Regions from separate parts of the Pseudomonas sp. B22129 genome, predicted to be linked through region 1. Evidence: predicted binding sites of a transcription regulator. Region 1 holds the regulator's gene; each other region holds the start of a gene.
What was found. Region 1 encodes FliA, which starts transcription of late flagellar genes. Its sites were predicted from a motif close to CTAAAGTTTNNNNNNNNNNNGCCGNTAA; they were not measured.

Region 1 (10,413 bases):
CACCGCAATGCCGCTGCCCAACTGCGACGGATCGCCGAGGTTGCCCATCACGTGGATCAAACCCATCACCGCACCGATGATGCCGATGGTCGGCGCATAGCCGCCCATGCTTTCAAAGACTTTGGCAGCGTTGATGTCGCGGCTTTCCTGGGTATAAAAGTCGACTTCCAGGATGCTGCGAATCGCTTCCGGCTCCGCGCCGTCCACCAGCAACTGCAGGCCTTTGCGCGCGTAGCTGTCGGGTTCGGCATCGGCCACGCCTTCCAGGCCCAGCAGGCCTTCCTTGCGCGCGGTGAGGCTCCAGTTGACCACGCGGTCGATGCCGCCGGGCAAATCCACGCGCGGCGGGAAAATGATCCACACCAGAATCTGCATGGCGCGCTTGAAGGAGCTCAAGGGCGACTGCAACAGCGCAGCGCCCACGGTGCCGCCGATTACGATCAGCGCTGCCGGGCCGTTGGCCAGCGCACCGAGGTGGCCGCCTTCGAGGTAGTTGCCGCCAATGATCGCGACAAACGCCATGATGATGCCGATCAGGCTCAATACATCCATCAGAGGCAGGCCTCCACCAGATGTTTGCCGATGTCGTCCAGGCTGTACACGGCGTCGGCCAGGTCAGCCTTGACGATGGCCATGGGCATGCCATAGATCACACAGCTGGCTTCGTCCTGGGCCCAGATCGCGCTGCCGCCCTGCTTGAGCAGGCGCGCGCCTTCACGGCCATCAGCGCCCATGCCGGTGAGCACCACCGCCAGAACTTTGTCGCCGTAGGACTTGGCCGCCGAACCAAAGGTGATATCCACGCACGGCTTGTAGTTCAGGCGTTCATCGCCGGGCAGGATTTTGATCGCCCCACGGCCATCCACCATCATCTGCTTGCCACCCGGGGCCAGCAACGCCAGGCCAGGGCGCAGGATGTCGCCGTCCTCGGCCTCTTTGACGCTGATGCGGCACAGCTTGTCCAACCGCTCGGCGAAAGCCTTGGTGAACGCGGCAGGCATGTGCTGCACCAAGACGATGGGCGCAGGGAAGTTGGCCGGCAATTGGGTCAGCACGCGTTGCAGGGCCACCGGGCCGCCGGTGGAAGTACCGATAGCCACCAGTTTGTAGGCTTTGCGTTTGGGCGCGGGGGAATGCCCGCTCGGCGCTGGCGCACGAACCGGCGCCACCGCCGGGCGGGCCACCGGTGCAGGTGCCGGGCGCGCAAACGACGACGTGGTCGGTGCCGGCGCCGCGACGGGCGCTGGCGCCGGTGTGCTGAACAGGCTGCGACGGTTACTGCGCGAAATGCTGTGCACCTTCTCGCACAGCATCTGCTTGACCTTCTCGGGGTTGCGCGAGATGTCTTCGAAATTCTTCGGCAGGAAGTCCACCGCACCCGCGTCCAGCGCATCCAGGGTCACCCGGGCGCCTTCATGGGTCAGCGAGGAGAACATCAACACCGGAGTCGGACAGCGCTGCATGATGTGCCGCACGGCCGTGATGCCATCCATCATCGGCATCTCGTAGTCCATGGTGATCACGTCAGGCTTCAACGCAATGGCTTGATCAATCGCCTCTTTGCCGTTGGTGGCCGTACCGACCACCTGAATCGTTGGGTCGGCGGAAAGAATTTCCGAGACGCGGCGGCGGAAGAAACCCGAATCGTCCACCACCAGGACCTTGACTGCCATAAACACTCCGTTAGGCGGGGCGGGCAAACCGCCCTACCCCACCAGAATCAAATACGCCGAGCGGCGTAACGCTTGAGCATGCTCGGGACGTCGAGAATCAGCGCGATCCGGCCGTCACCGGTGATGGTCGCACCCGACATGCCCGGGGTTCCCTGCAGCATTTTGCCCAAAGGCTTGATGACCACTTCTTCCTGGCCCACCAGTTGATCGACCACAAAGCCGATACGCTGGGTGCCCACGGAAAGAATCACCACATGGCCTTCGCGCTGCTCTTCATGCTTGGCCGATGCCACCAGCCAGCGCTTGAGGTAGAACAGTGGCAACGCCTTGTCGCGCACGATCACCACTTCCTGGCCGTCCACCACGTTGGTGCGCGACAGGTCGAGGTGGAAGATTTCGTTGACGTTGACCAGCGGGAAAGCGAATGCCTGGTTGCCCAGCATCACCATCAGGGTCGGCATGATCGCCAGGGTCAACGGCACCTTGATCACGATCTTGGAGCCCTGGCCCTTGGTCGAGTAGATATTGATCGAGCCGTTGAGCTGGCTGATCTTGGTCTTTACCACGTCCATGCCGACGCCACGGCCGGACACGTCGGAAATCTCGGTCTTGGTCGAGAAGCCCGGGGCGAAGATCAGGTTGTAGCACTCGGTGTCGGTCAGGCGGTCGGCGGCGTCCTTGTCCATCACGCCACGCTTGACCGCGATATTGCGCAAAATTGCCGGGTCCATGCCTTTGCCGTCGTCAGTAATCGACAGCAGGATATGGTCGCCTTCTTGCTCGGCGGCCAGAATCACCTTGCCGTTGCGCGATTTGCCCGACGCTTCGCGTTCTTCCGGGGTTTCCACGCCGTGGTCGACGGCGTTGCGCACCAAGTGGACCAGCGGGTCGGCCAGGGCCTCGACCAGGTTTTTGTCGAGGTCGGTTTCTTCACCCACCAGTTCCAGGTTGATTTCTTTCTTGAGCTGGCGTGCCAGGTCGCGAACCAACCGTGGGAAGCGGCCGAAGACTTTCTTGATCGGCTGCATCCGGGTTTTCATCACCGCGGTTTGCAGGTCGGCGGTGACCACATCGAGGTTCGACACGGCCTTTTGCATGGCTTCGTCGCCGCTGTTCAGGCCCAGGCGCACCAGGCGGTTACGCACCAGCACCAGTTCGCCGACCATGTTCATGATGTCGTCCAGGCGTGCGGTATCAACGCGCACGGTGGTTTCGGCTTCACTGGCCGGTTTTTCGGCCACCGGTGCAGCAGCTGCACGCGCCGCAGCGGGGGCCGCAGCAGGTGCCGGGGCTGGCTTGGCGGCCACTGGCGCGGCGGCTTTGGCGGCGACCGGTGCTGGCGTGGCAACCGCAGCCGCCGGGGCCACTTCGGTGAACTTGCCTTTGCCGTGCAATTCGTCGAGCAGGGCTTCGAATTCGTGATCGGTGATCAACCCGTCGCCGGCAGGTGCAGGCGCAGAGCTGGCCGCCGGCGCGGCGGCGGTGGCTGCAACTTCCGGCAAGGCTTCGGCCACAAACGTGCCTTTGCCGTGCAGTTGGTCGAGCAATGCTTCGAATTCGTCGTCGGTAATGTCGGTGTTGGCCGAAGCGGCAGGCGCTTCGGTGGCTGCGGCAGGGGCCACGGCGTCAGCCGCGAACTGGCCTTTGCCATGCAGCTGGTCGAGCAGGGATTCAAATTCTGCGTCGGTAATGTCTTCGCTGGTCGGCGCAGCAACCGGCGCACGCGGCGCTTCAGCTTCGGCCTTGACCGCGCTGAGGGAGTTGAGCAGCTGTTCGAACTCGCTGTCGGTCACATCCGGCTCGGCTTCCACCACCGGCGCGGGGGCTGCAACGGCAACCGGCGTCGAGGTGTCGGCGGGTTCTGCCAGGCGCGCCAGGGCGGCCAGCAGTTCCGGGGTAGCCGCGGTGATCGGGGCACGTTCGCGCACTTCGCTGAACATGCCGTTGACTGCATCCAGTGCTTCGAGAATCACGTCCATCAATTCCGAATCAACGTGGCGCTCACCCTTGCGCAGGATGTCGAACACGTTCTCGGCGATGTGGCAGCACTCCACCAGCTCATGGAGCTGGAGGAAGCCGGCGCCCCCTTTTACAGTGTGAAAACCGCGAAAAATTGCATTGAGCAGGTTCGCATCATCCGGTCGGCTTTCCAGCTCGACCAGTTGCTCGGACAACTGCTCTAAAATTTCGCCGGCCTCTACAAGGAAATCCTGAAGGATTTCTTCATCGGCGCCGAAGCTCATGTGGGTGCTCCTTAGAAGCCTAAACTGGACAACAAATCGTCTACGTCGTCTTGCCCGGATACAACGTCTTCACGTTTATCGGCATGAATCTGCGGACCTTCACCCTTGGCGAGATGTTTTTTTGGATCTTTTTCCGAGAGGATCGCCGCGCGGTCATGTTCAATACCGGCAAAACGATCGACCTGGCCAGCCATGAGCACCAGTTTGAGCAAATTGCTTTCCACTTCGGTGACCAGTTGGGTCACGCGTTTGATCACCTGACCGGTGAGGTCCTGGTAATCCTGGGCCAGCAGAATGTCGTTGAGGTTGCTGGAAACCGTGCGGTTTTCCTGCTCGCTGCGCGACAGAAAACTGTCGACCCGACGCGCCAGCTCACGAAACTCTTCAGCGCCCACTTCCCGACGCATGAAGCGGCCCCAGTCAACACTCAGGGCCTGGGCTTCGTTGGCCATACCGTTGACCAGCGGCGTGGCGTTTTCCACCAGGTCCATGGTGCGGTTGGCCGCCGCTTCAGTCAGCCTGACCACATAGGACAGGCGTTCGGTCGCGTCGGTGATTTGCGAAATCTCTTCGGCCTGGGGCATATGCGGGTCAATCTGGAAATTGACGATCGCACTGTGCAGCTCGCGTGTGAGCTTGCCCACTTCCTGATACAGGCCGCGGTCACGGGTCTGGTTGAGCTCATGGATCAACTGCACCGCGTCGCCGAACTGGCCTTTTTCAAGGCTTTCAACCAACTGGTGAGCATGCTTTTTCAGGGTCGACTCAAAGTCTCCCTGTGACGTTTCGTTATGCTCCATAGCGCCCCCGTGGCAGCATCAATGACCGATGCGTTCGAAGATTTTTTCGATCTTCTCTTTCAGTGCCAGCGCCGTGAACGGCTTGACCACGTAACCGTTGACCCCGGCTTGGGCGGCTTCAATGATCTGTTCACGCTTGGCTTCAGCGGTCACCATCAGCACAGGCAGGCTGCGCAGCTTTTCATCCGCACGCACGTGGCGCAGCAGGTCGATACCGGTCATGCCCGGCATGTTCCAGTCGGTTACCAGAAAGTCGATGCTCCCGCTGTTGAGGATCGGAATCGCCGTAATGCCGTCATCCGCCTCGACCGTGTTGGTGAACCCAAGGTCACGCAACAGGTTTTTTATGATCCGCCGCATCGTTGAGAAGTCATCAACGATGAGGATTTTCATGTTCTTGTCCAATTCGACCTCCAAGCAGTCTTAAACGCGCCCAGCACCTGGACGCGCCATTTCAATCAACAGGCGTTACACAAAAAGGACTGCCCAGGGCACCACGGAACTGATCCGCGAAAACGTGAAGCCTTCGCGGTAGCGTCTGCAGTGTCCCCACACTGCCTGTCAGCGCGCGCGCCACTCTCCCAATCGTCCCCGCAAGCGGGCTGCGCACTGGCTATGCAGCTGGCTGACACGCGATTCGCTGACCCCCAGGACCTCACCGATTTCCTTGAGGTTCAGCTCTTCGTCGTAGTACAGCGCCAGCACCAGTCGCTCACGCTCCGGCAAATTGGCAATCGCCTCCGCCAACGCCCCCTGGAAACGTTCATCTTCCAGGTCGCGCGACGGTTCGAGATGTGCACTCGCGCCGTCCTCGTGCAGCCCTTCGTGTTCGCCGTCCTGCAACAGGTCGTCGAAACTGAACAGGCGGCTGCCCAAGGTATCGTTCAAAATCCCGTAGTAATCGTCGAGACTCAATTGGAGTTCGGCCGCAACTTCATGATCTTTAGCGTCACGGCCGGTTTTTGCTTCAATTGCGCGAATCGCGTCACTGACCATTCGCGTGTTGCGGTGTACCGAACGCGGCGCCCAATCCCCTTTACGCACTTCATCGAGCATCGCGCCACGGATGCGGATACCCGCATATGTCTCGAAACTCGCACCCTTGCTCGCGTCGTATTTGGTCGACACTTCGAGCAGGCCGATCATGCCGGCCTGGATCAGGTCTTCCACCTGCACGCTGGCGGGCAGGCGTGCCAGCAAGTGATAGGCAATGCGCTTGACCAGGGGCGCATAGCGCTCGATCAGTTCGCCCTGGCTGTCACGTGCCGACTTTTTGTAAAGGTTGTAGCCGCTGGATGTCATAGCACCGGTCCTGCGCTCGTCTGATGCACCAAACGCTCGACGAAAAACTCCAGATGCCCCCGCGGGTTGGCAGGCAACGGCCAGGTATCGACCTTCTGGGCAATGGCCTTGAACGCCAGTGCGCACTTCGAACGAGGGAACGCTTCATAGACCGCACGCTGCTTTTGCACGGCCTTGCGCACACACTCGTCATACGGAACTGCGCCGACGTATTGTAAGGCGACATCGAGGAAGCGATCCGTGACCTTGGTCAACTTGGCGAACAGGTTGCGCCCTTCCTGCGGGCTTTGGGCCATGTTGGCCAGCACACGGAAGCGGTTCATGCCGTAGTCACGGTTAAGCAGTTTGATCAGGGCGTAAGCGTCGGTGATCGAGGTGGGTTCATCGCACACCACCAGCAACACTTCCTGCGCCGCGCGCACGAAGCTGACCACGGACTCGCCGATCCCGGCGGCGGTGTCGATCACCAGCACGTCGAGGTTGTCGCCGATATCGCTGAATGCCTGAATCAGGCCGGCATGCTGCGCCGGGCTCAGGTGCACCATGCTCTGGGTGCCCGACGCCGCCGGCACGATGCGAATGCCGCCTGGCCCCTGCAGCAGCACATCGCGCAGCTCACAGCGGCCTTCGATCACATCGGCGAGGGTGTGTTTGGGTGTCAGCCCCAGCAAAACGTCGACGTTCGCCAACCCCAGGTCAGCATCCAGCAGCATGACGCGACGGCCAAGCTCTGCCAGGGCCAGGGACAAATTCACTGACACGTTAGTTTTCCCGACGCCACCTTTGCCGCCGGTCACCGCGATCACCTGTACGGGATGCATGCTGCCCATTTTATTTCTTTACCTTGTCTTGCTTAGACGCAGGCTACATGGCTTGGCCGCGTGAATCGCTTGCAGACCATCGATGTAGATACTTTTCACGGTGTTCACTGCCCTCAACCGACCCGTTTTGCCGGGTTGTGGTAAAGGTCCGCGAACATGTCAGCCATCGCTTCCTCGCTAGGCTCTTCTTGCATTTGCACACTGACGGCACGGCTGACCAACTGATGACGGCGCGGCAGATGCAGATCATCCGGAATCCGCGGGCCGTCAGTCAGGTAAGCAACCGGTAATTCATGGCTGATCGCCAGGCTCAACACTTCACCCAGGCTCGCGGTTTCGTCGAGCTTGGTCAGGATGCAACCGGCCAGGCCGCAGCGCTTGTAGCTGTGGTACGCAGCGGTAAGAACCTGTTTCTGGCTAGTGGTTGCAAGCACCAGGTAATTCTTTGATTTGATGCCACGCCCGGCCAGGCTTTCCAGTTGCATGCGCAAGGCCGGGTCGCTGGCTTGCAGGCCGGCGGTATCGATCAGCACCACGCGTTTGCGCAGCAGCGGGTCGAGGGCATTGGCCAGGGACTGGCCCGGGTCGACGTGGGTCACCGGCACGTTGAGGATACGGCCCAGGGTCTTGAGCTGTTCCTGAGCGCCGATGCGGTAGCTGTCCATGCTCACCAGCGCGATATTCTGCGCGCCGTATTTAAGCACGTAACGCGCGGCCAGCTTGGCCAGGGTGGTGGTCTTGCCCATGCCGGCGGGGCCGACCATGGCGATTACACCGCCCTCTTCCAGGGGTTCGATTTCCGGGGTGACGATCATGCGCGCCAAGTGGGCCAGCAGCATACGCCAGGCCTGGCGCGGCTCTTCAACTTCGGCGGTGAGCGCCAGCAGGTCGCGGGACAATGGGCCGGACAGGCCGATCCGTTGCAGGCGGCGCCACAGGTTGGCTTGTGCAGGCTTGCTGCCTTGCAGCTGGGTCCACGCCAGCGAGCCAAGCTGCACTTCCAGCAGTTCGCGCAACCCGTTGAGTTCAAAGCGCATCGAATCGAACACGCGCTGGTCAACCGCAGCGGCCGGGGCTGGCGCAGCAGGACGTGGCGGTTCTTTGAACGTTGGCTCGACCAAAGGCTCGGACGCCGTCAGCGGCAGCCCGGCGAACAATTGGCGATTGGTGGTGGCATCGCTGTCGCCGCGCATGCTCAGTTCAGCCTGGGCCGAGACAATGCGCGAAGCGGTCTTGCGCAGCTCGTCTTCGAGCTCCATGTTCGGCACGCGCGGCGCCAAGGCCTGGGGCGTGTAATCCAGGGCAGCCGTCAGCTCGACACCGCCGGCAATGCGGCGGTTTCCGATAATCGCGGCATCGGCGCCCAGCTCATCACGTACCAGTTTCATGGCCTGACGCATATCGGCGGCGAAAAAACGCTTAACTTGCATAACCCACTACCTCAGCCGTTGGGCCCTACTGTCGCGACGATAGTCACTTGCTTGTTGTCAGGAATTTCCTGATAAGCCAAAACGTGCAAATTCGGAACTGCCAGGCGACCAAACCGCGACAACATCGCTCGAACCGGGCCTGCCACCAGCAGAATCACCGGGTGGCCCGCCATTTCCTGACGCTGAGCGGCTTCGATCAACGAACGCTGCAGTTTTTCAGCCATGCTTGGTTCCAGCAGAACGCCCTCTTCCTGGCCAAGCCCGGCCTTCTGAATACTGTTGAGCAATATTTGTTCCAACCTTGGCTCCAGGGTGATCACAGGCAGCTCAGACTCAACGCCTACAATGCTTTGCACGATGGCGCGGGACAAGCCGACACGCACCGCAGCCACCAGAGCGGCAGTATCTTGACTCTTGGCGGCATTGTTGGCGATGGCCTCGGCAATGCTGCGGATGTCGCGCACGGGCACCTGCTCGGCCAGCAAGGCTTGCAACACCTTGAGCAATTGCGACAGCGACAGCACGCCCGGCACCAGTTCTTCGGCCAGTTTTGGCGAGGCCTTGGCCAGCAAACCCATCAATTGCTGGACTTCCTCGTGGCCGATCAGCTCGTGGGAGTGCTTGTACAGAATCTGGTTGAGGTGGGTGGCGACCACCGTGCTGGCGTCCACCACGGTGTAACCGAGGGACTGCGCCTGGCTGCGCTGGCTGACTTCGATCCACACCGCTTCCAGGCCGAAAGCCGGATCTTTGGCGGTAATGCCATTAAGCGTACCGAACACCTGGCCGGGGTTGATCGCCAGCTCGCGGTCCGGGTAGATCTCGGCTTCGGCCAGGATCACGCCCATCAGCGTCAGGCGATAGGCGCTGGGCGCCAGGTCGAGATTGTCGCGGATATGCACGGTGGGCATCAGGAAACCCAGGTCCTGCGACAGTTTTTTGCGCACGCCCTTGATCCGCGCGAGCAGTTGGCCACCCTGGTTGCGGTCCACCAGCGGAATCAGGCGGTAGCCCACTTCCAGGCCGATCATGTCGATCGGGGTCACGTCATCCCAGCCCAACTCCTTGGTTTCCTGGGCACGGGCCGGAGACGGCAGCAAATCCTGCTGGCGGGCGATCTCTTGTTGCGCCAGCACCTTCACCGCATTTTGCTTGCGCCAGAACAGGTAGGCCGCGCCGGCCGCCATGGCCGCCATGCTCAGGAACGACACGTGCGGCATGCCGGGCACGATGCCCATGATCGCCATGATGCCCGCTGCCACAGCCAACGCTTTTGGCGAGGCGAACATCTGGCGGCTGATCTGCTTGCCCATGTCTTCGGAGCCCGAAGCACGGGTCACCATGATGGCCGCCGCTGTAGATAACAACAGTGATGGCAATTGCGCCACTAAACCGTCACCGATGGTCAGCAAAGCGTACACCTTGCCCGCATCGCCAAAGGTCATGCCGTGCTGGAAGATACCGACCGCCATGCCGCCGATGAGGTTGATGAACAAAATCAGCAGGCCGGCGATGGCGTCACCGCGCACGAATTTGCTCGCACCGTCCATCGAACCGTAGAACTCGGCCTCCTGGGCGACTTCCAGGCGACGGGACTTGGCCTGGTTCTGATCGATCAGGCCAGCGTTGAGGTCGGCGTCGATGGCCATCTGCTTGCCGGGCATGGCATCCAGGGTAAACCGCGCGCTCACCTCGGAAATGCGCCCGGCGCCCTTGGTGACCACCACGAAGTTGATGATCATCAGGATCGCAAACACCACGATACCGACCACGTAGTTACCGCCGATCACCACCTCACCAAAGGCCTGGATCACCTTGCCGGCGGCGGCGTGGCCGTCCTGGCCGTGGAGCATGACCACACGGGTCGAGGCCACGTTCAACGCCAGCCGCAGCAGGGTGGCCACCAGCAGAATGGTCGGAAACACCGCGAAATCCAGCGGCCGCAGGGCGTATACGCACACCAGCAGTACCACGACGGACAGGGCAATGTTGAAGGTGAAGAACACGTCGAGCAGGAACGGCGGCATCGGCAACATCATCATTGCCAGCATCACCAGCAACAACAACGGCACACCCAGGTTGCCCCGCGACAGGTCAGTCAGGGTGCCACGGGCCGTGCTGAGCATTTGAGAGCGATCTACCAC
Region 2 (10,413 bases), 2.0 Mb from region 1:
GCAGAAGTTCAGGCTGGCACAGGACGCCACATACGTCTCGTTGGTCAGGTTGTTGGCGTTCAAACGTACGTCCACGCCTTTGAACCCGACTTTACCCAAGTCATATCCGACCGAAGCGTCAAACAAGGTATAGGCCGGTACCTTCATCGTGTTCTCGGCGTCTGCCCAGCTATAACCGACGTACCGCACTCCGCCTCCAAACCGCAAACCATCCAGCGCACCGCTATTGAATTTGTAGTCTGCCCACGCCGACGCCATATGACGAGGCGCCTGCGTTGGAGAGTTGCCTTTGTTCTCGATCAGGTTATCCGCAGAGCTCAATGTACTCACCATCGACTTGGAGTATTTGATGTCGGTAAAGGTGTAGCTGCCCAGCAACTTGAGGTTGTCGGTGAGTTGCAGATGCGCCTCCAGCTCAAGGCCTTGTGAGCGAACAGCGCCTACAGCCCGATAGAAGTTTTCCTGAGGCAATTTAGTCGCCAGGTTTTCCTGATCAATGCGAAACCAGGAAGCTGTAAACAGGTTGTCCGTTTCCGGCGGTTGATACTTCAAGCCCGCTTCCCACTGCGTTCCATTGGTCGGCGCAAGAGGATTGCCGGCGCTGTCGGAGTAGGAGTTCGGATTGAAAGACTCTGAATAACTGACATACGGCGCCAGGCCGTTATCAAATAGATACAGCGCCCCCGCACGCCCCGTCAGCTTGGTACGTTTATCGCTGATTTCGGTACCCAAGGGGCGACCCGCTTCAGCAATGCGGTTTTCATCCGACGTCTCTACCCAATCCTGACGCAGCCCGAGTGAGAACCGCCACTTATCCATCTCAATCAGGTCTTGCAGATAAACGCCGGTTTGCTCTAGCCGCCGCAGGTAGCTGGTCGGGTTGTAATAGGAGATAGCAGAATTGCCGTAAACAGGGTTGAACGCATTGATTGGCTGCAACGAACCGCTGCTCCAATCCACCACTGTTTTACGCCGCTGATAGTCTGCCCCCATCAGTACAGTATGTTTAGTCGACCCGGTGAAAAACTCCGCCTGCAGCATGTTGTCGAGGATAAACGCATGCAGCTTCTCATCGCCTCCCGAGTAATAACGGTTCAGTTCATTGTTGGTGGGCGTGGTCCAGCCATAGGCGTACACCTGGTCCAGTTGCACCTTGGAGTCCAGATAGCGGAAGTTTTGCCGTGCGGTAAACACATCATCGAACCGGTGCTCAAACTGATAGCCAAACGACTGCTGGTCACGTTTGTAACCATCAACGCTTGGTTCTCCTTCGAAAAAGTGGCTGGAGATTCGGTTGCCGTTTCGCTGATGCAACGCGCCATCCGCCGGCATACCACCGTGATAGCCGCCGTCAGGGTCATGCTGAAGATAAGCCTGAAGTGTCAGCGAGGTATCCTCGGTAAAGTCGATACTCAGCGTGGGTGCCAGTGCGTAGCGCTTTTCTTTGGTGTGGTCGAATTGAGTGTCGGACTTGTCCGCTAACCCAGTCAGCCGATAGGCGATGCGCTTGTCATCGTCCACCGGCCCGGTGAGGTCAAAACCCATGCCCTGCTGGCCGTGGCTGCCGGCGCTTACCTGAACCTGGTGATATGGCTCGAACAGCGGTTTCTTGCTGGTCAACGCAACCAGGCCGCCGGGTGAGCTGCGTCCATACAGGACGGAAGACGGCCCTTTCAGAATGTCCACGCGCTCGAGAAAATACGGGTCCACCTGCATCGTGCTGTAAGTGCCGCTATCCCCCATGGACTTCAACCCATCAAGGTAGATGTTATCCACAGAGCCATCGTTGAAACCGCGCATGGCTACGTAGTCATAGCGATGGGTCGCACCATAGGGGTTGGTCAGCACGCCAGGGGTGTAGCGCATGGCTTGGGCAACCGTCTGGGAGCCCTGATCGTCCATCTGCTCGCGCGTTACCACGGACACGGTTTGCGACGTCTCCAGCAGGGCGGTGCTGGTTTTGGTGGCGATCTGGCTGTGGGTCGCGTTGTAGCCTTCCGTGCTTCCCAAGGCATTGCCCAGTGCGAAGCCTTTGATATCGGTGGCGGGCAGCGTCAATGTGCTGCTTTCCTGCTGCGCTCGCAGAATAAAACTGACACTGTCCTGCGAATCAGCCCGCAACCCCGAGCCGGTGAGTACATGATCCAAACCCTGTTCGGTCGAGTATTCGCCATGAAGCCCGGCGGATGTGCGGCCCTGAGTCTGCGCAGGTGTGCTGGAAAGGGTAATGCCCGCCTTACGGGCGAACTGATTGAGTACATCACTCAGTGGGCCGGCAGGAATGTCGTAGCGTTGGTTGACCCGCTCAATACCTGCTTGCGCAGCCATAACAGCGATTGGAGCAACGCCAATACCGATGGCACTCGATAACACTGCCGCGCGCACGGCTATGGCCAAAAGAGGATGGGAAGCGTCTGAAGATTCGCGAAGAAAACACACAGTCATGATCAGGGTCCGTTGAGGCCGGTGAAGGCAGATTGAAGGCTTACTGTCTAAGCCGGGCTCACGGAAAAAAGCCGCCAAAAAAAGTCAGGCCAAGTGCTCCAGGCTCACCCACCATCGTGTTCGGTAGCGCACTTGAACGGGCAGTGTTTGAGCGAGCACTGCCAATAGCTTGTCTGTGTCCTCCAGGCGGAAAACACCGGACAACCGCAAGCCGGCGATATCTGCCGAACAGCCCAGGTAGCCATGCCGGTAACGCCCGACCTCAGCAAGGAACTCATCGAGACGTATACCCCGTGTCACGATCAGTCCATCGGCCCAGGCCCCCATATCCATGTCTGGGGAGGGCGTGAGAATGGCCCGACGCTCTTGCACCCGGTAACTTTCACCGGTGTGAACTTGCGTCGACAGCCCATCTGCCCTGTGCGGCGAATGAATAGCCACGTTGCCGCTGACCACGGTTAGCCGCGTGCAGTCTCTGTCCTGACGCACCGCAAAACGCCCGTCGATCCCTTCGAGCACGCTGTGCCGAGTGTTGACTAGCAGTGGCACTGGCGACACAGCACCGCAGGTCACCAGGATTTCGCCGCGAACCAGCGTGATCAGGCGTTCTTGCGAACTGAAGTTCAGATCCACCGCAGTGTCGGTATTGAGCTGCAGGCGAGTGCCGTCCGGCAGTTGAACGCTCCGTCGCTCGCCCGTTGCGGTCGCCAGGTCGGACGTCCAGCGTGGCCAACCGGTAAGGTCTCGACCCATCCAGGCCGCCGATCCCATCAGCACTGCGCCCGACAACACCTTCAGTGCCTGGCGTCGGCCCAAGCCTTGTGCGCTGTTTTCCAGCGCCGCCTGCGCTCCGGGAATCGTCGTCAACTGGCTGCTCAACTCCTGTTGCAGAGCCTGCACCCGTTGCCAGGCCAGCTCATGTTCACCGTGAGCTGCGCGCCAGTGTTCGCACTGCGCCTGCAGGCGCACGTTGGCACGGTTATTACGCAAGCGCAGTGCCCAACTGATGGCCTGCCTGACCACCAAAGGGTCAGGTTTCATAACGCACGATGTAGCAGTGATAGAGCGCGTCTGCGACGTACCTTTCTACGGAGCGCAGCGAAACACCCATCTGTTGCGCAATCTGTTTGTAGGTAAGCCCGTCACACTGAGCCAATAGAAACGCCTTGCGTACTTTCGGCCTCAACCCGTCCAACAGGCGGGAGATTTCCTCCAGAAGCTCCAGCACCAACGCACGCGCTTCCGGGCTGGGGGCTAACGCTTCAGGCAGGTGGGCGATTGACTCGAGATAAGCGCGTTCGATTTCCTCGCGCCGCCAATGATCAATCACCAAGCCTCGGGCGATGGTACGCAGGAAGGCGCGAGGTGCCTTCAACTCAAAGCGTTCGGTCTTCTGCAGGAGGCGTACAAAGGTGTCCTGCGCAAGGTCTGCGGCATCGGCGGCGTTGCCCAGGCGGCTGCGCAGCCACGTGTGGAGCCAGTTGTGATGGGTGCTGTAAAGCGTCTGCACAACACTTTCACACGAAATGTACTCAGAAGACGGCATTCAAACAGGCCTGGCTAAACGCCACAAATGATAATTAGTCGCATTGTCTGAAAGGCCGAAGGATTTTGCAACTCTGAGCCGCAGAGTGCGACCGTTGGTCGGTATCCCACGTAAAAAATAGATGCTTCTCACAATTTTCTAAGATTTGCCGAGATGTGGCCGAAAGCCTGATGAGCCATGCGCGCACCGAAATAGAGCAGCCGACAGAGCTTGCCTATCCCGTTACATGGAATGTTCCACTCGGCACGCTCATCCCCCTTTGGCAAAAGAAGTCGATGAAATGAATCTCAAGTTCAGTCATAAAATTCTGTTGGCCGCGTCAGGCGTTGTGGTTTTGGCCTTCGCGTTATTCACGCTCTACAACGACTACCTGCAACGCAGCACCATCAAGCAAAACCTGGAGTCGTCCATTCAGCAATCCGGTGAGCTCACCGCCAGCAGTGTGCAGAACTGGCTCAGTGGCCGAATCCTGGTGCTGGAAAGCCTGGCGCAGAACGTTGCTCATCAAGGCAGTGGTGCCGACCTTCCAGGGTTGGTTGACCAGCCTGCTTTCACTTCGAACTTCCAGTTCACCTATGTCGGCCAAACCAACGGCGTGTTCACGCAACGCCCGGATGCCAAGATGCCTGACGGTTATGACCCACGTCAGCGGCCTTGGTACAAACAAGCCGTCGCCGCCGATAAAACCATGCTGACGCCGCCTTACATGGCAGCAGTGGGTGGGCAGATCGTAACCATCGCCTTGCCGGTCAAGAAAAACGGTGAGCTGTTGGGTGTCGTAGGCGGTGACCTGAGCTTGCAAACCCTGGTGAAGATCATCAACTCGGTCGACTTCGGCGGCATCGGCCACGCGTTTCTGGTCAGTGCAGATGGGCAGGTCATCGTCAGCCCTGACCAGGATCAGGTGATGAAAAACCTGAAGGACATCTACCCGGGTTCTAGCGTGCGCATTGAGAAGGTCAATCAGGATGTTGTCCTCAATGGCAAGGATCGTATTCTTTCGTTTACCCCGGTCAGCGGTCTGCCGGGTGCAGATTGGTACATCGGTCTGTCGATCGACAAAGACAAAGCCTACGCGCCACTCGGTAAATTCCGCACCTCGGCATTGATCGCCATGTTGATCGCGGTGGTCGCGATTGCCGTGTTGTTGAGCTTGTTGATTCAAGTACTGCTGCGCCCGCTCACCACCATGGGCGTCGCCATGCAGGACATTGCCCAGGGCGAAGGCGATTTGACTCGCCGCCTGGATGTCACCAGCAAGGATGAGTTTGGAGAAGTAGGCAGTGCCTTCAACCAGTTCGTCGAGCGTATCCACGCCTCCATTTCCGAAGTGTCTTCGGCAACACGTCAGGTACACGAACTGTCCCAGCGCGTGATGGCGTCCTCCAACGCCTCGATCATCGGCTCGGACGAGCAAAGTGCGCGCACCAACAGTGTCGCAGCGGCGATCAACGAGCTCGGCGCCGCCACGCAGGAAATCGCGCGTAACGCCGCAGACGCTTCGCAGCACGCCAGCGGTGCCAGCGAGCAGGCTGATGATGGGCGCAAGGTGGTGGAGCAAACCATCCTGGCGATGTCGCAGCTGTCGCAAAAAATCAGCTTGTCCTGTACCCAGATCGAAACGCTCAACGCGAGCACCGACAACATTGGCCACATCCTCGATGTGATCAAAGGTATCTCCCAGCAAACCAACCTGTTGGCGCTCAACGCCGCGATCGAAGCCGCGCGTGCCGGGGAGGCCGGGCGTGGCTTCGCCGTGGTGGCCGATGAAGTGCGCAACCTGGCCCACCGCACCCAGGAGTCCGCTGAAGAAATTCACAAGATGATCACGTCGCTGCAAGTGGGCTCGCGTGAAGCCGTGACCACGATGAACGCAAGCCAGACCTCCAGCGAAGAAAGCGTTGAAGTGGCCAACCAGGCGGGTGAGCGCCTGGTCAGCGTGACGCAGCGAATCGTCGAGATCGACGGTATGAACCAGTCGGTCGCTGCCGCCACCGAAGAGCAGACCGCCGTAGTGGAAACCCTTAACGTCGATATTAATCAGATCAACCTGCTGAACCAGCAGGGTGTCGCCAACCTCAATGAAACGCTCAAGGACTGTGATGCGCTTTCCCAGCAAGCCAGCCGATTGAAGCAATTGGTCGACAGTTTCAAGATCTGACCAGGGTTGTGCAGGGGCGAGGTCTCTCGCTCCTGCTGATCAGCCGAGTATCTGGCGAACGCTCTCCAACGCAGTGTCGATGAAGCCCTGCGCAAACCTTTCAAACTCGGCTTGCGTCATATCGACGGGCTCTCCGATAAGGGTCCAGGTCGCCTTCGAGCGCCTTGGTTCCAACGCTTCCACACGCATGGCAGCCCACAGCCGGGCGATACCCAAGGTGTTGTAGAGCGTGGTCCATGTCATGCACATGGCCTCTTCATCTCGGCTGTTGAGTTGCTCTACAACGCAATGGCCATCGCGGAAGTTTTTTTTGCGCAGTGCTCCTATACCCACACCGGTCATTTCGATGTGCGAAAGGGCAGGAATGAAGGCATCGAACCCCGCGAAATTGCCTACCAAATGCCAAAGGCCCGCGGCCTCGCAGGCCACTTCAATAGAGGCCACCACCGGTGTGCCTTGTGGGTTACGAATTAATGTATCGGGTTGCAACGGTTTCATGAGCGGGTCCTGGAGGCGGGCCGGAGAAAGCCAATGGCCTTGAGGTGTTCGCAGCCTTTGAGCAGCAGCGCCGGGCTTTGTTGCGGGTACTGCTCGCCCATCGCTTCCACAGCCCGGCGTGCGTTTTCGTGGCAAATCATGGCGGTGTCGCCGATATCTTCGGCGAGGTCATTCAGGTAGAAACCGACCACGCCAAACATCGCGTTATCGGGCCCTACCGTTCGCAGGGCTTTCTGCCAATGTTCGACGCTCACCCGCTGGAAGCAGTGGCCGGCCTGATGGAATGCATCGAGGTAGTCATCCCAGCTCAAGGGGTGTGGGTTGTGCAGGTTGAATATGTTTCGCCCCACGGCAAAGTGGCTGCATTGAAACGCAACGAAACGGGCAAAGAAGTCCACCGGCATCAAATCGAAGTTGGCCTTCAGGCTGGGAACCATGCCGAGTTGCAGCGAACCTTTAAGCATCAGCATCAAGCGGTTGTTGTGCGGCTGGCAGACCCCGCTGTCACTGTTGAAGGCGATGTTCCCCGGGCGATGAATGTTTACCCAGGCCCCTTGTTCGGTCGCTCGCCCCAACAACCGCTCGGCAACCCATTTGGAGAGGTTGTAGCCATTCTTGAGATAAAGCGGATGGGTCGCGACGGCTGGCGCTTCAAGGATGTTGCCGCAGGCATCGATATGGCTGCAGGCCGATAGTGTCGAGATGAAGTTGAAGACTTTTTTGCAATGGGTTTCACACAGGCGCAGGCACTCAAGCACCGGATCGACGTTGTCCCTGGCCAGCGACGCGTAGTCCAGCACATGGTTCACCCGCGCCGCGTTATGCACCAACACGCCGTGGCTTCGCGCGAGATGGTCATATACATCCTCGGTCAGGCCCAGGCGGGGCAGGCTGATGTCGGCGGCGTAGACTTGCACCCGCGCGAGGTCCAGATGTTCCAGGCGGTTCTCATGCAACGCCTGAGTAAAACGAGCCATCGCCGAGCAGCCCGGTCGCTCTCGCACCAGGCAGGTGACTTGTTGCGCGCCGGCCGCCAACAACGCCTGGACGATATGCACCCCGACAAAGCTGTTGGCGCCCGTGACAATCACTTTGCAGGGGTCGCCTGCGTGCGCTTCATCCAGCATTTCGAGGCTCAATGGCTGCGCCGCATCCTTTTCCATCTGGCCTGACGGCACGTTGGGCAGCGCTCCATCTTCGATCAAGGCGCTGAGCGTACGAATCGTCGGCGCTTCAAAGAAACGGCTCAACGAGATACTGCGGCCAAATTGCTCGCGCAATCGCAGCAACAGGGTCGACAGCAAGATGGAGTGGCCGCCCAGATTGAAAAAGCTGTCATCGATGCCAATATCTGCGTCAGGCACGCTCAACAACTCGCCCCACAACGCCACCAGCCGCGCTTGCATCGGTGTCAGCGCCGAGTGGCGCGCAGCGACAGGCGAGGCGTGTACCGGCATGGCCAGCAATGCCTGGCGGTCGATCTTGCCGTTGTGAGAGCAAGGCATCGCGGGCAGTTCGGTCCACACATGAGGGTACATATAAACCGGCAGCCGCTCCCGGGCATGCTGCTGCAGACTCGCCAGCGTGGCACCCGGCTCGGGCTGGGCAACAAAGCTGAAAATCCTGCGGTCCGCATCGATCACCACGACGACTTGGCGAAACAATCGGCTGCCGCGCAGGCATTGCTCGATCTCTCGGGGTTCGACCCGAAAGCCATGGATCTTCACCTGATCATCTCGCCGCCCGCCCAACTCGATCCCTTGCGTTGTCCACATCGCCTGATCGCCACTGCGGTACGCCGATAGCAAACTGCCGTCTGGCAGCGTTAGCCTGATGAAAGGATTGTCGGCTTGCTGCACAACGTTCACATATCCCAGGCTGACCCCAGGGCCGACGATGTACAGATCCCCCATGACCTCTTCATCCACCGGCTGCAGGTCATCATCGAGAATCAGCACCTGGCTGTTGGCGATGGGGCGGCCCAGGTTGCGGTTGCTGTCACCGGGCCGGAACCTTCGGTGAGTGACCAGCACCGTGGCTTCCGTGGGCCCGTAGAGGTTGTGCAATTGGCACTGGCTCGCCAACCGTTCGATCACCAGCGGCTCGCAGGTGTCTCCGCCCGTCAACAGGTGGGTCAGGCCCAACGGTTGATCCATTGGCAAAATGCCCAGCAGTGCCGGCGGCAGAAATCCGTGGCTCACACGTTGCTGGCGAATCAGGTCGATCAGTTGCCGAGGATCGTGCCGCTGATCTTCGCTTGGCACGATCAATTCGGCACCGGCGATCAAGGCCGGGAAAATATCGATCAGCGAGGAGTCGAAACTCAATGGCGAAAACTGCAGGACCCGGCTTTGTTCGTCCAACGCCATACAGCCACCCGCCCACGCGGTGAAGTGTGCAAGGTTGGCTTGGCTGAGCAGCACACCTTTGGGCTGCCCGGTAGTACCCGAGGTGAATAGCGCCATGCAGGGTGCGTCGAGATCAGGGCGGTTGAGCATCAGCGGTAACGCAGTGCTGGCCATTTCCCCCTTTCGGACATCCAGGGCTTTGAAGTTATTGCGCAAGGGGTGGTGCCCATCGTCCAGCAATACCCTGGCCCCGGTGCTTTCCATCATGGCCTGCTGGCGCAGTGGCGGGTGGTCAGGTGCAAGCGGCAGGTACACCGCACCGCAGCCCAGCACTGCGAGAATGCTGGCGTACAAATCAACGGATTTTTCCAGGCACACACCCACCACTGGAGGCGACTCGACGCCCTCGAGCAGGGGCCGCAGGCGTTGCTGGATCGACAGCGCCCGAACCTGCAATTGGTGATAGGTCAGCCTGCTGCCTGCGATGTTCAGCGCCGGCCGCTCGGCAAAGCGTTGAAGGCTGGCCTCCAGCCGTTCGATCATGGGCACTTGGGCCGCTTGTAACAGTGCTGGCTGTGCAGTGCGGTTGAACCGGTGCGCAAATGCCAGTGCGTCGAGGCCCAGCAAGCCGTGCTCGGGCCAAGTGTTTACCGTGGTGGTTGTGGCAAAGAAGCCCGGGTCCCTGGAGAAGCCGCTGATGAGCGAGGCCACCCACTCCACTAATGCGCTCGTCGCGCGCCGACACAGGCGCTGGCCATTACCGCTGGGCTCCCCGGGAATGGCTTGCACTGCCACAATGCGTTGGTCCTGGTCATAGCAGCGCAACTGTAAAAGAGGCAACCCACACTCGGACACGGGGCCGATACCCAGGCGCAGGTTGAGTCTTTGAGTCCCGCCGTTATGGGAGAGCGGTTCCTGGCTGCCATCGTCAATGAGCACGTCAGGGGCCTCGGTGACGTGGAGATGCCCGTAGGGTTCCAACCCTTTCTTGATGGCTCCCAAAGCCCGGCTGGTACCGCTCCATCCGATCGCAAGCTGCCTCATGCCAACCTCCACGATTCGGGAAGGTAGTCATCCAGTGAGCGAGCGACACTTGCCGTCTGCAGCACGCCACTGTGGCGCAGAAAACCCATGATGTTGCCAAGCAACGGGTGATGACGGGTGATGGGGAAATCCAGCGCCATGACGTCGTCCTGCAACGCTTGGCGAAGGGGGGCGCCGATGTCCAGGTGTTCGATCAGCTGCAGGTCGAACCGTTGTTGCAATTCGTTGGTCAGGTAATGCTGCAAAAAGACCGGCAATATTTCAGCGATGCTATCGCGGTCGGCCGGGCTTGCCGCCTGCCAGTAAATGCGCACCAGGTTTGTCCAGAATTGTGCGTGACGTCCTTCATCAAACAAGTGATCGGCCATCAG
Region 3 (10,413 bases), 1.2 Mb from region 1:
CCGGCGCGCAGGGAATTGGCTTCAGCCAGCAGGTTGCGGGTCGAGGCCATGATCAGCGCCCAGGTCAATTCGGGGGCTGCCTGTTTATAGCTGTCGGTGCCGCACACCTGGATGCCCAGCGCCTTGGCAGCGGCGATGTCGACGGCCGCATTGCGCATGCCGCCGGTTACCAGCAATTTCAGGTTTGGCAGGGCTTGGAGCAAGGGCTTGTCGAAGGTCGAGCGTTCGCGCATCACGCAAATCACGTCGAACCCCTGCAAACGCTCGGCCATCGTGGCGGTATCCGCCGGGTAATCGTGAAGAAAATGCACCTGGCCAACGGGCGCCAGGACCGACCAGTCCACGACGCCACGGGCTACATTCTGCCAATCATCAATGACTGCGATCTGTATCGACATTCACGCGTGCCTCGAAAAAGGTTGGATTAAAGGGCATTCAAACCCTGCAACAACGCCTGATGAAACCGGGCCGGTTCTTCCATCTGCGGCGCATGCCCCAAGCCCGGGAATTCCACCAGGGTGGCATGGGGGATCAGTTTGGCGACTTGCTTGCCCAGCACGTCGTAGTGACCGAGCCTGGCCTTGACCGCAGGCGGTGCGATATCGCTGCCGATGGCGGTGGTGTCGGACGTGCCGATCAATAGCAGCGTGGGCATCTGCAAGTCCTTGAACTCGTAGTACACCGGCTGGGTGAAGATCATGTCGTAAATCAAGGCCGAGTTCCATGCGACTTGGGTATGCCCCGGGCCTTTGTTCAGGCCGGCGAGCATGTCGACCCAGCGGTCGTACTCAGGCTTCCAGCGGCCCACGTAATAAGTGTTGAGTTCATACTGACGAATACCTTCGGCGCTGAGCTTGAGCTCGCGCTCATACCATTGGTCAACGCTGCGATAGGGCACGCCCAGCGCTTTCCAGTCTTCCAGGCCGATAGGGTTGACCAGCGCCAGTTGCTCGGTTTGCGCGGGGTACAGCAGCGCATAACGTGTCGCGAGCATGCCGCCGGTAGAGTGGCCCACAATCGTGGCTTTTTGAATGCCGAGTTTCTCCAGCAATTGATGGGTGTTGAGCGCCAGTTGCTGGAAGCTGTACTGGTAGTGCTCGGGCTTGCTGGACGTGCAGAAGCCGACCTGGTCCGGCGCGATCACCCGGTAACCGGCGTCGCTCAGGGTTTTGATCGAGGCCTCCCAGGTCGCACCGCAGAAATTCTTGCCATGCATCAACACCACGCTGCGCCCGTTGGCTTTGCCGCTGGCCGGGACGTCCATGTAGCCCATTTGCAACGATTTGCCTTGGGACTGGAAATTGAAATGCTCGACGGGGTAGGGGTATTTGAAGCCTTGCAGCTCAGGGCCATAGGTGGCGGCTAACACAGGCGCGGCGCTGGCGGTCAGCAGGCCGGCGACGCAAAAAGCGCGGAATAGAGGCATAAAAGGGCTCCAAATGGGATGCCCGGATGCTGTTGCGAGGGGATTAAGTGGGGATTAACACCCACTGCAGGGTCAGGGCTGCCAGCACGCCGTAACGCAGGGCTTTGGCGAAGGTGACCAGCAACAGAAAGCGCCAGAGCGGTTCACGCATGACGCCAGCGACCAGGGTCAGCGGATCACCGATGATCGGCACCCAACTGAGCAACAACGTCCAATGCCCCCAGCGCTCGTAATGCCTGCGTGCCTTGTCGAGTTGTTTGGCGCTGACCGGAAACCAGCGTCGCTCCTTGAAGTGCTCGACCCAGCGCCCCAGCCACCAATTCACCAGCGACCCCAGCACGTTGCCCAGGGTGGCCACGCCCAGCAGCAGCCACAGGCTGTAGTGCCCGCTGAGCAAAAGCCCGACAAGCACGGCTTCCGACTGCAACGGCAATAGGGTCGCGGCGCCAAATGCGGCGGCGAACAGCCCGAGGTAACCCGCCAACATGTCTTCAGTGCGCCGGGTAGTCGGCCACCACCACGTCTTTACCGTCACGTGTCAGGCCGATCACCTGGTAGGCATCGCTGCGTCCTTCCACTTCCATGCCAGGCGAGCCCAGTGGCATGCCCGGTGCGGCAATACCGATCAAATCGTCGCGCTTGCGCAGTGCCAACACTTGCTCGGCGGGTACGTGGCCTTCGACGAATTTGCCGTCGATCACGGCGGTATGGCACGAGCCCAGGCGTGGCGCGACGCCGAGGCGCTGCTTGACCGCGCTCATGTCGGCTTCCACGTGGTCGTTGACCTTGAAACCGTTGCTTTGCAGGTGGCTGATCCATTTTTTGCAGCAGCCGCAGTTGGCGTCGCGGTGCACGTCGATGGAGATCAGGTCGGCGGCCTGGGCCAGGGTGGTGGTGAAGAGGGCGGTGAGCAGGGCCAGTCGCAATGGGGTTTTCATGGGAAGGGGCTCGTGAATCGAAAGAGGCCGCGATCATGACGGCCTCATCGCAAGCTAGCCAGCTTCCACAGGGGCGAGGCGTGTCAGGAATGTTTCAAGATTATACGAAGCCTGTATGTTCCAGGCGGTGCTTGAGCTGGTCCAGGGCGATGGCGGACAGCTCCACCATGCGTTCATGCAGGGTGGCCAGTTGCAACTCGGTTTCATAGGTCAGCACGCGCTTGAACAGCGTGCCGCCACGATGGGGCTGCAGGAAGTAATGGATGGAGCCATCCACGGCCAGGGAGGTGAACACGGTTTTGAATTCTTGCGCTGGCTTGGCGACCTGCACCCGGTAACTCATGGGCACGCGCACACCCAGCAGGTCGATGACTTCGGTAAAACGGGCGCCTGCCGGCAGTGAACCGGTGGTGCCCGTGTCGGCGCTGAGGGAGGTGGGGTGCCATTCGTGCCAGCGATCGGGCTGGGTCACGTAGTTGTAGACCACCTCGATGGGGGCTTCGATAAAGCGTTCCTGGCAGATCCGTTCCAAGCGGACTTGATGCTCGACAGCGTGCATGACACACCTCCTGTGTAGCGAGATATCATCCAGTGAACTGTCAGAATAGTCCCACTCCCGCGCATTGCACGGGAGTGTTTCAGTAATTTATCACTGCACCTTGAAACGGCTCATCAGCGTGATCACCCGGCCATTGGCGTCCAGCAGGCTGCGCGTGTTGGTTTCAGTCGCGTGGCCGCTTTCCACCAATTCCTCAACCATGTGCCGGATCTGCACCATGCTGCGGTTGATCTCCTCGGTCACTGCGCTTTGTTGCTCGGCGGCGGTGGCGATCTGGGTGCTGAGGTTGTTGATATGGCTGACGGAGCCGGCCATCTCGTCCAGGCCCGTATTCACCCGCGCCGTGGCGTCGGCCGCCGATTGGCAGCTCGCCTGGGTGTTTTCCATGGCCGCGACCGACGAACTCACGCCGGTGGTCAGGCGCGCGAGCATCTCGTTGATCTGCGAGGTGCTGGCCTGGGTGCGGGCAGCCAGTGCACGCACTTCATCCGCCACCACCGCAAACCCGCGGCCTTGCTCACCCGCACGGGCGGCTTCGATTGCCGCGTTGAGCGCCAACAGGTTGGTCTGGCCGGCAATCGCACCGATTACCCCGAGGGTTTCGGTGATGCGCGCAGCATCCTGGCGCATGGCTTCCACGGTGTGGGTGGCGCTGGACACCTCACCAATCAACGCGCTGACGCTGGTTGACGCTTCACCCACCACCACCCGGGAGCGGTCGGCGTGCTCGTTGGCGCGCTGGGTAAACGCGGCCGTTTCAGCGGCATTTTGCGCGACGGTGTCGGCGGTCGAGCTCATTTCAGTGATGGCGGTCACCGTTTGGTCGGTTTCCGAGGCATGCCGCACCAGAATCTGATTGGTGTGCGCCGAGGTCTGCTGCAGTTGCGCAAGGCCTGAAGACATGGCCCCCGTGGCCTGGGTCACTTCGCCGATCAGGTTTTGCAGGTAGACGATAAAACGGTTCACCGAGTGGCCGATGGCGCCCAATTCGTCTTCGGCGCGAATGGTAATGCGCCGCGTCAGGTCGGCATCGCCCGCAGACAGCGCGTCGATATTGGTCTTCAGCGACTTCATGCGCTGCACCAGTTGGCGGATGGCATAGGCCGCGAGCAGCACCAGCAGCAACACCATCGGAATCTGCAGCAGGGCCAGGGTGCCGAGCACGTCATCACGCTGGGCGGTGATCAGCGAGGTGGGCAGGGCGGTGGCGAGGAACCACGGCGTGCCTTCGATCGGGCGCAGGTAGAACGTGCTGGCCACGCCGCCGTTGTCGAATTCGCTGCGCTGCAATCCTTGGTCGCGGTGGGCCAGGGCTTTGCTGACCTGGGCGGCAAACGCCGAAGTGCCGGCCAGTTCGCTGATGTTCTTGAGCACCACCGGCCCACTGATGCGCGAACTGTTGCTGATGATTTTGCCGTCGCCTTCGACGATCAGCATTTGCCCGCCAATGTCTTTCTCTTTGCTGGCCACCAGGTCGTTGAAGAAGCCCAGGGTTACGTCGATGGTGGAAACGCCGTAGGCCGCACCGTCACGCTGGATCGCCATGGCGCAGTTGGTGCGCGGCTCCTGGCTGGCATCGTCTTTATAGGCAGCAGCCCAGGCACATTGGCCGGCCGGCGAGGCAAGGCCGCCCTTGTACCAACTCTGATCGTAGTAGTTCGGCGCAGCGTCGCTGTTCCAGAAGGTGTTGACCGCCAGCTTGCCCGAGGCATCACGGTGCCAGAAGGTGCTGTGCTTGTTGCGTCCAGGCGTGCGCTGGTTGGGCAACGGCCAGATGCCGCCGCCGAACACTTTCAGTTCGCCGTATTGGTCGACCAGGCCAGGCAGGACCTTGTCGATGGCATCGCTGTCGAGCAGGGGAATGGTTTGGGTGATGCTGCGTTGCTGGGCCTGGACCTTGTTCAGTTCGCCCTTGATCCGCTCGGCTACTTCGGCGACGCGGTTAAGCACCACCTGTTCTTCGGTGTGGCGCAACGTGGGCGCGACCAGTTGGCCAATGCCTACGACGGTCAGCACGAGTAAAACCAGGACGAACAGCACCAGAAACAGGGTGTAGCGGGCTTGGATGGAGCGCAGTGGGGGCATGGGGGTCGTCCTTACGAAGCGTTTATTATGAACGCGGCTTTGTTAGAGCTTCGTAGGGCTATCGGCGCAGGGAGAAAGAGCTTTAGGTACCATCGTGCAAGAAAGTGGGAGCGCCGTGTGGCGGCGCTCCCGACGTGAAAACCGTCAGATGCCCAGCATCGTCATCACCGCCTCGGGGTAGCGCAAACCTGCGGTGGCGTCGGTGGGGAAAATGGCGTCGAGTGCCGTCAGTTCCGTCGCGTTGAGCGCTACTGAAACGGCCGCCACATTTTGTTCCAGGTATCTGCGCTGCTTGGTCCCGGGAATCGGGATGATGAAGTCTCCCTGGGCCAATACCCATGCCAGCGCCAGTTGGCCGGCGGTGACGCCTTTGTCTGCCGCCAGCGCCTGCACCTGTTCCACCAGCCGCAGGTTTTTCGCAAAGTTTTCGCCCTGAAAGCGCGGGCTGGAGCGGCGGTAGTCATCGGCGTCGAAGTCGTCCGGGCTTTTCAACGCGCCGGTCAGAAAGCCACGGCCCAGTGGGCTGTAGGGCACGAAGGCAATTCCCAGGCGTTGGCAGGCGGCGAGGCAACCGTTGTCTTCCTGGTCGCGGCTCCAGAGCGAGTATTCGCTTTGCAACGCGCTGATGGGGTGCACCTTGTGCGCGCGCTCCAGTGTGGCGGCGGACGCTTCGCTCAAGCCTAGATAGCGCACCTTGCCTTGTTTGACCAATTCGGCCATGGCGCCGACGGTTTCTTCGATGGGCACCTGCGGGTCGATGCGGTGCTGGTAATACAGGTCCAGGGTTTCCACGCCAAGGCGTTTGAGGGTGCCGTTGATTGCATCGCGGATGTACGCCGGGCGACCGTTCACGCCTCGCAGTGAGGGGTTGGCCGGGTCGCGCAGGATGCCGAACTTGCTGGCCAGGAAGACCTGGTCACGTTTGCCCGCAATGGCCTTGCCGATCAATGTTTCATTGGTGTGGGGGCCGTAGATATCGGCGGTGTCGAGGAAGTTGACCCCCAGTTCGAGTGCGCGGTGCAACGTGGCAGTGGCTTCTGCGGTGCCCGTGGCGCCGGTATAGAAATCCGACATGCCCATGCAGCCGAGGCCGATGGCACTGACGAGGGGGCCGTTTTTACCGAGTTGACGGGTTTGCATGGGTTCAGCTCCTGAGGGGTGGGAAGGCCTCCATTGTTATCCTCGACAAAAGCTGGATAAACCGGCTAAAAATACTATCACTGTTCGTAATATCTAAATAATTCGTGCGGGAGCCACTCTTGGACCGTTTCAACGCGATGCGTGTGTTTACCCGGATTGTCGAATTGGGCGGGTTCGCCAAAGCGGCCGACAGCCTGCAGTTGCCGAGGGCGTCGGTGACCATCCTGATCAAACAACTGGAAGCCCACCTCGGCGTGCAGCTGCTGCAGCGCACGACGCGTCAGGTCAGCCCAACGCTGGACGGCGCGGCGTACTACCAGCGTTGCGTACAGTTGCTGTCGGATCTGGAGGAAACCGAAGCGGTGTTTTCCGCCAGCCGCCAGAACCCGCGCGGCACCTTGAGCATCGACATGCCCACGGGGATCGGCCGGCTGATCGTGATTCCGGCACTGCCGGCGTTCACGGCGCGCTACCCGCAGATCGAACTGGAGATCGGCCTCAACGACCGTACGGTAGACCTCATTCGTGAGGGTGTGGACTGCGTGCTGCGCGGTGGGCTCGCGCTGGATGAATCCTTGGTCGCACGGCCGTTGGCGATGATGGATCAACTGACCCTGGCCAGCCCCGGTTACCTTGAACGCTTTGGCACGCCCAGCGCATTGGACGATCTGGCGGGGCATCGCATGGTCGAATACGTTTCCAGCGTCAGCGGCAAACGCTTTGGCCTGGAGTTCCATGACGCGGGCGGGCTGCGTGAGGTCGACTTGCCGAAGACGGTGGCGGTCAACAGTTCCGAGGGGTATTTCGCGGCGTGCGAGGCCGGTTTCGGGTTGATTCAGGCCCCGTATTATCACGCCCGGCGCCAACTGGCGCAGGGCACACTGGTGGAAGTACTGGCCCGGCATGCCCCACCCAAAATGGCATTGACCGCGCTGTACCCGCCCCATCGTCAGTTGTCACAACGGGTAAGGGTTTTCATCGATTGGTTGGTCGAACTCTGCGCCACGCCAGGCACAGGCCTGCAGCGCTAAGCCTGGGCTTTGCGATAAGCCCCCGGCTGCTGCCCGGTGACTTTATGAAACGCACGGGTGAACGCGGCCACCGACTGATAACCCACCGCCAGCGCTACATCCGCCACGGTCTGGTCGTTCTTGAACAGTTGGCAAGCGTGGCGGACACGCATCATCAGCAGCACTTGCCCCGGCGATTGGCCGCACAGCTCATTGAAGCGCTTGAAAAATGCCGAGCGTGACAACCCGGTACAGGCGGCCATGCTCTCCAGCGTCCAGGGCTCTGCCGGGCGGGCGATCAACTGTTCCAGGAGTTTGGCGAACGCCGGTTGCCGGCCCAGCGCGGCAAGGCCGCCAAGGTCTGCATTGTCGAGCACCTGCTGGCGCAACACATACAGAAACAGCAAATGGCAAAGACGTTCGAGCAAGGCCGGGGAGGGCGCGGGGGTACGTTCGCATTCCTGCAGGATCAGCTCAAACAGGTTACGCGCAGCGGCCAGTGACGGGTCGCCGGCGCGCAGGATGATCCAGGCGGGCAGGGTGTCGACAATCATTGCCGACAACCCGGACTGGAAATGGAAGAAACCGCAGACCAGGCCCACGCCATCGTTTGCGGTGGTATCCAGCGCCAGCATCGGGCGGCGCGGGCAGTCCCGGGCACCTGCTGCCGTGGGTTCGCCAGACAGTCGGTACGCCAAGTCACGCAACAGAAACACCGCGTCACCATTGTTCAGGTGCTGCGGGGTCGATTCGCCGTCGATATGCAGCCAGCATTCGCCCTGCACGATCAGGTGAAAACTCGCACTGGCCAGACCGTGGGTGCTCGCATGCCAGTCGCCGCAATAGCGGCCCACATGGAACAGGCTGGTGTTGAGTTCAAGGCTGTCTAATAACCAATCGACAAGTGCACTGGACGAATTCATCTAATGGAAAGACTCAAGAGCAAGTAATCGCTACTTTAGCCTATTGAGGCGTTTTTTTATAACCAACAGACTGGATGCACGAACCCATCAGGAGACCACTCCATGTCCCGTGTACCGTTGCTCACCCCTGAAACCGCGCCCGCAGCGGCCAAGCCCTTCCTCGAAAACGCCTTGAAGGGCTCGGGTTTCATTCCCAACCTGCTCGCCGTGCTGGCGAATGCTCCGGCTGCGCTGGAAACCTACATCACCGTTTCGGGCCTCAATGGCAAATCCGACCTGAGCCTGGCTGACCGCGAAGTGGTGCAACTGATTGCCGCCACCACCCACGGTTGCGACTTCTGTGTCGCCGGCCACACGGCCGTGGCGCGCAACAAGGCCAAGCTGCCGGAAGACGTCATTGAAGCCTTGCGCCAGCATGGCGAATTGCCCAACGCGCGCTACGAGACACTCGCGGCCTTCACGCGCGAAGTGATCGCCACGCGTGGGGACGTCAGCGACGCAGGTTTCGAGGCATTTCGCGCCGCCGGCTACACCGACGGCCACGCACTGGAAGTTATTTTGGGCGTGAGCCTGGCAACCCTGTGTAACTTCGCTAACGTGTTTGCCCGTACGCCGTTGAACCCGGAACTGGCGCAATACCGTTGGGAAAAACCGGCGAGCTGAACGGGCATTGGCCTACCTGCTGTAAAAAGGAGAAACATGAATGCTTGACCCAATCTTGAGCCGCTGGCTCGATGTTCAAGCGCAGGCCCTGGATGTGGGCAGTTGCGATCCACAGGAAGTGCTGCCACGGTTGGCAGAAGCCAACGTATTGCGAATCGGCGTGCCGAAAGATCTCGGCGGCCTGGGCGGTGACGTGGCGGGTGCGGTGGAAGCCATCGCCAATGTCGCCAGCCATTCCCTGGCGGCGGCCTTTGTGTGCTGGGGCCAACGCTCATTCATCGAATACTTGCTGCAAAGCCCGAATGAGCGGCTGCGCGAACAACTGATGCCGGATTTGCTCAGCGGCAAGTTGGCCGGGGCGACCGGGCTGTCAAATGCGATGAAATACCTGTCGGGCATCGAGACGCTGCAGATCAGCGCCGAACCGACGCACGACGGCTGGACCTTGAACGGTCGCCTGCACTGGGTGACCAACCTGCGCAAAAACGGCTTCGTAGCGGCGGCGGCCATTGAACATGCCGCTGGCGGCGCGCCGTTTATTCTGGCGATTCCCGACTCGGTAGCGGGCCTGCAACGCTCCCGTGACCTTGAACTATTGGGGCTGCAATCGAGCAACACGGCGGCGCTCGGGCTGGAAGGTGTGGAACTGAGTCGCGACTGGCTGCTGCATGAAGATGCACGCAAGTTTCTGCCGGCCGTGCGCCCGGCGTTTCTGGGGTTGCAATGTGGCATGTCGATTGGTTTGGCGCGTCGTTCGCTGGCCGAGGTGGCCAACCACCTGGGCGCCAGCCGCACCGTGCTGCGTGAAGAGCTGGAAGCGCTGCGCGTGACGCTGGACCACTTGGTCACCGACCTGAAAAAAGGCCTGTTGGCCGGGCGTTTTGCGTCGGAGCCGGTGCCGTTGTTCAAGCTGCGCATCGCCCTGGCGGAAACCGCCGCCAGTGCCGTGCAGCTTGAGCTGCAAGCCAGCGGCGGCAAAGCGTACCTCACGGCCCACGGCAGCGGTTTCGCCCGGCGCTGGCGAGAATCCGCATTCGTGCCCATCGTGACGCCGAGCCTGGTGCAACTGCGTACCGAACTGCAACGTCAGGCCAGCCTATGAGCCTGGCGGTATTGAGCGCCCAGGGGATTTGCCTGGGGTATGCCAGTGGCCCGGTGCTGCAGGGGTTTGACCTGAACCTGCAGCCCGGCGAAGTGGTGTCGATCCTTGGCCCCAGCGGCGTCGACAAGTCCAGCTTGTTGCGCGTGCTGGCCGGTTTGCAGGCGCCCCAGGGTGGCAGCGTGCAGGTGCTCGGCGAAGCGCTGAACGGCCCGCACCCACGGGTGGCGGTGGCGTTTCAGGACCCCAGCCTGTTGCCCTGGCTGAGCCTGGAAAAAAACGTCGCCTTTGGCCTCGATTTCGCCCGCCAGCCCCATTTAAGCCACGAAGAACGGCGCCGTCGCGTGGACCACGCCATTGCCGCCGTCGGCCTGGAACACGCCCGGCAACAATTCCCGGCGCAACTCTCGGGCGGCATGGCCCAGCGCACCGCATTGGCCCGCTGCCTGGCGCGCCAGCCGCAAGTGCTGTTGCTGGATGAACCCTTCGGCGCGCTGGATGAAGTGACCCGCGCCGATATGCAGCACCTGCTGCTCAAGGTCAACCGCGAGATTGGCTCGGCGGCCGTGC

Region 2: a site for FliA is predicted at 4,130-4,157, ahead of AB4P94_RS05820 (methyl-accepting chemotaxis protein). Genes of this name have one in related genera too.
Region 3: a site for FliA is predicted at 5,067-5,094, ahead of AB4P94_RS21035 (methyl-accepting chemotaxis protein). Genes of this name have one in related genera too.

The regions. Positions count from the first base shown of each region.
Region 1 is NZ_CP162592.1:3,327,442-3,337,854, reverse strand. Features, by position in the region: gene AB4P94_RS15365 (flagellar motor protein) at 1-552, opposite strand, end outside; gene AB4P94_RS15360 (chemotaxis response regulator protein-glutamate methylesterase) at 552-1,673, opposite strand; gene AB4P94_RS15355 (chemotaxis protein CheA) at 1,721-3,916, opposite strand; gene AB4P94_RS15350 (protein phosphatase CheZ) at 3,928-4,716, opposite strand; gene AB4P94_RS15345 (chemotaxis response regulator CheY) at 4,735-5,109, opposite strand; gene fliA (RNA polymerase sigma factor FliA) at 5,278-6,018, opposite strand; gene fleN (flagellar synthesis regulator FleN) at 6,015-6,848, opposite strand; gene flhF (flagellar biosynthesis protein FlhF) at 6,953-8,269, opposite strand; gene flhA (flagellar biosynthesis protein FlhA) at 8,281-10,395, opposite strand.
Region 2 is NZ_CP162592.1:1,289,063-1,299,475, reverse strand. Features, by position in the region: gene AB4P94_RS05835 (TonB-dependent siderophore receptor) at 1-2,445, opposite strand, end outside; gene AB4P94_RS05830 (FecR domain-containing protein) at 2,530-3,486, opposite strand; gene AB4P94_RS05825 (sigma-70 family RNA polymerase sigma factor) at 3,476-3,991, opposite strand; gene AB4P94_RS05820 (methyl-accepting chemotaxis protein) at 4,272-6,152, shown strand; gene AB4P94_RS05815 (SRPBCC family protein) at 6,192-6,650, opposite strand; gene AB4P94_RS05810 (amino acid adenylation domain-containing protein) at 6,647-10,042, opposite strand; gene AB4P94_RS05805 (diiron oxygenase) at 10,039-10,413, opposite strand, start outside.
Region 3 is NZ_CP162592.1:4,552,680-4,563,092, forward strand. Features, by position in the region: gene AB4P94_RS21010 (D-2-hydroxyacid dehydrogenase family protein) at 1-398, opposite strand, end outside; gene AB4P94_RS21015 (alpha/beta fold hydrolase) at 425-1,426, opposite strand; gene AB4P94_RS21020 (YqaA family protein) at 1,470-1,913, opposite strand; gene AB4P94_RS21025 (DUF411 domain-containing protein) at 1,918-2,364, opposite strand; gene AB4P94_RS21030 (SRPBCC family protein) at 2,465-2,923, opposite strand; gene AB4P94_RS21035 (methyl-accepting chemotaxis protein) at 3,014-5,008, opposite strand; gene AB4P94_RS21040 (aldo/keto reductase) at 5,153-6,148, opposite strand; gene AB4P94_RS21045 (LysR family transcriptional regulator) at 6,268-7,179, shown strand; gene AB4P94_RS21050 (cupin domain-containing protein) at 7,176-8,081, opposite strand; gene AB4P94_RS21055 (carboxymuconolactone decarboxylase family protein) at 8,184-8,744, shown strand; gene AB4P94_RS21060 (acyl-CoA dehydrogenase family protein) at 8,785-9,846, shown strand; gene AB4P94_RS21065 (ABC transporter ATP-binding protein) at 9,843-10,413, shown strand, end outside.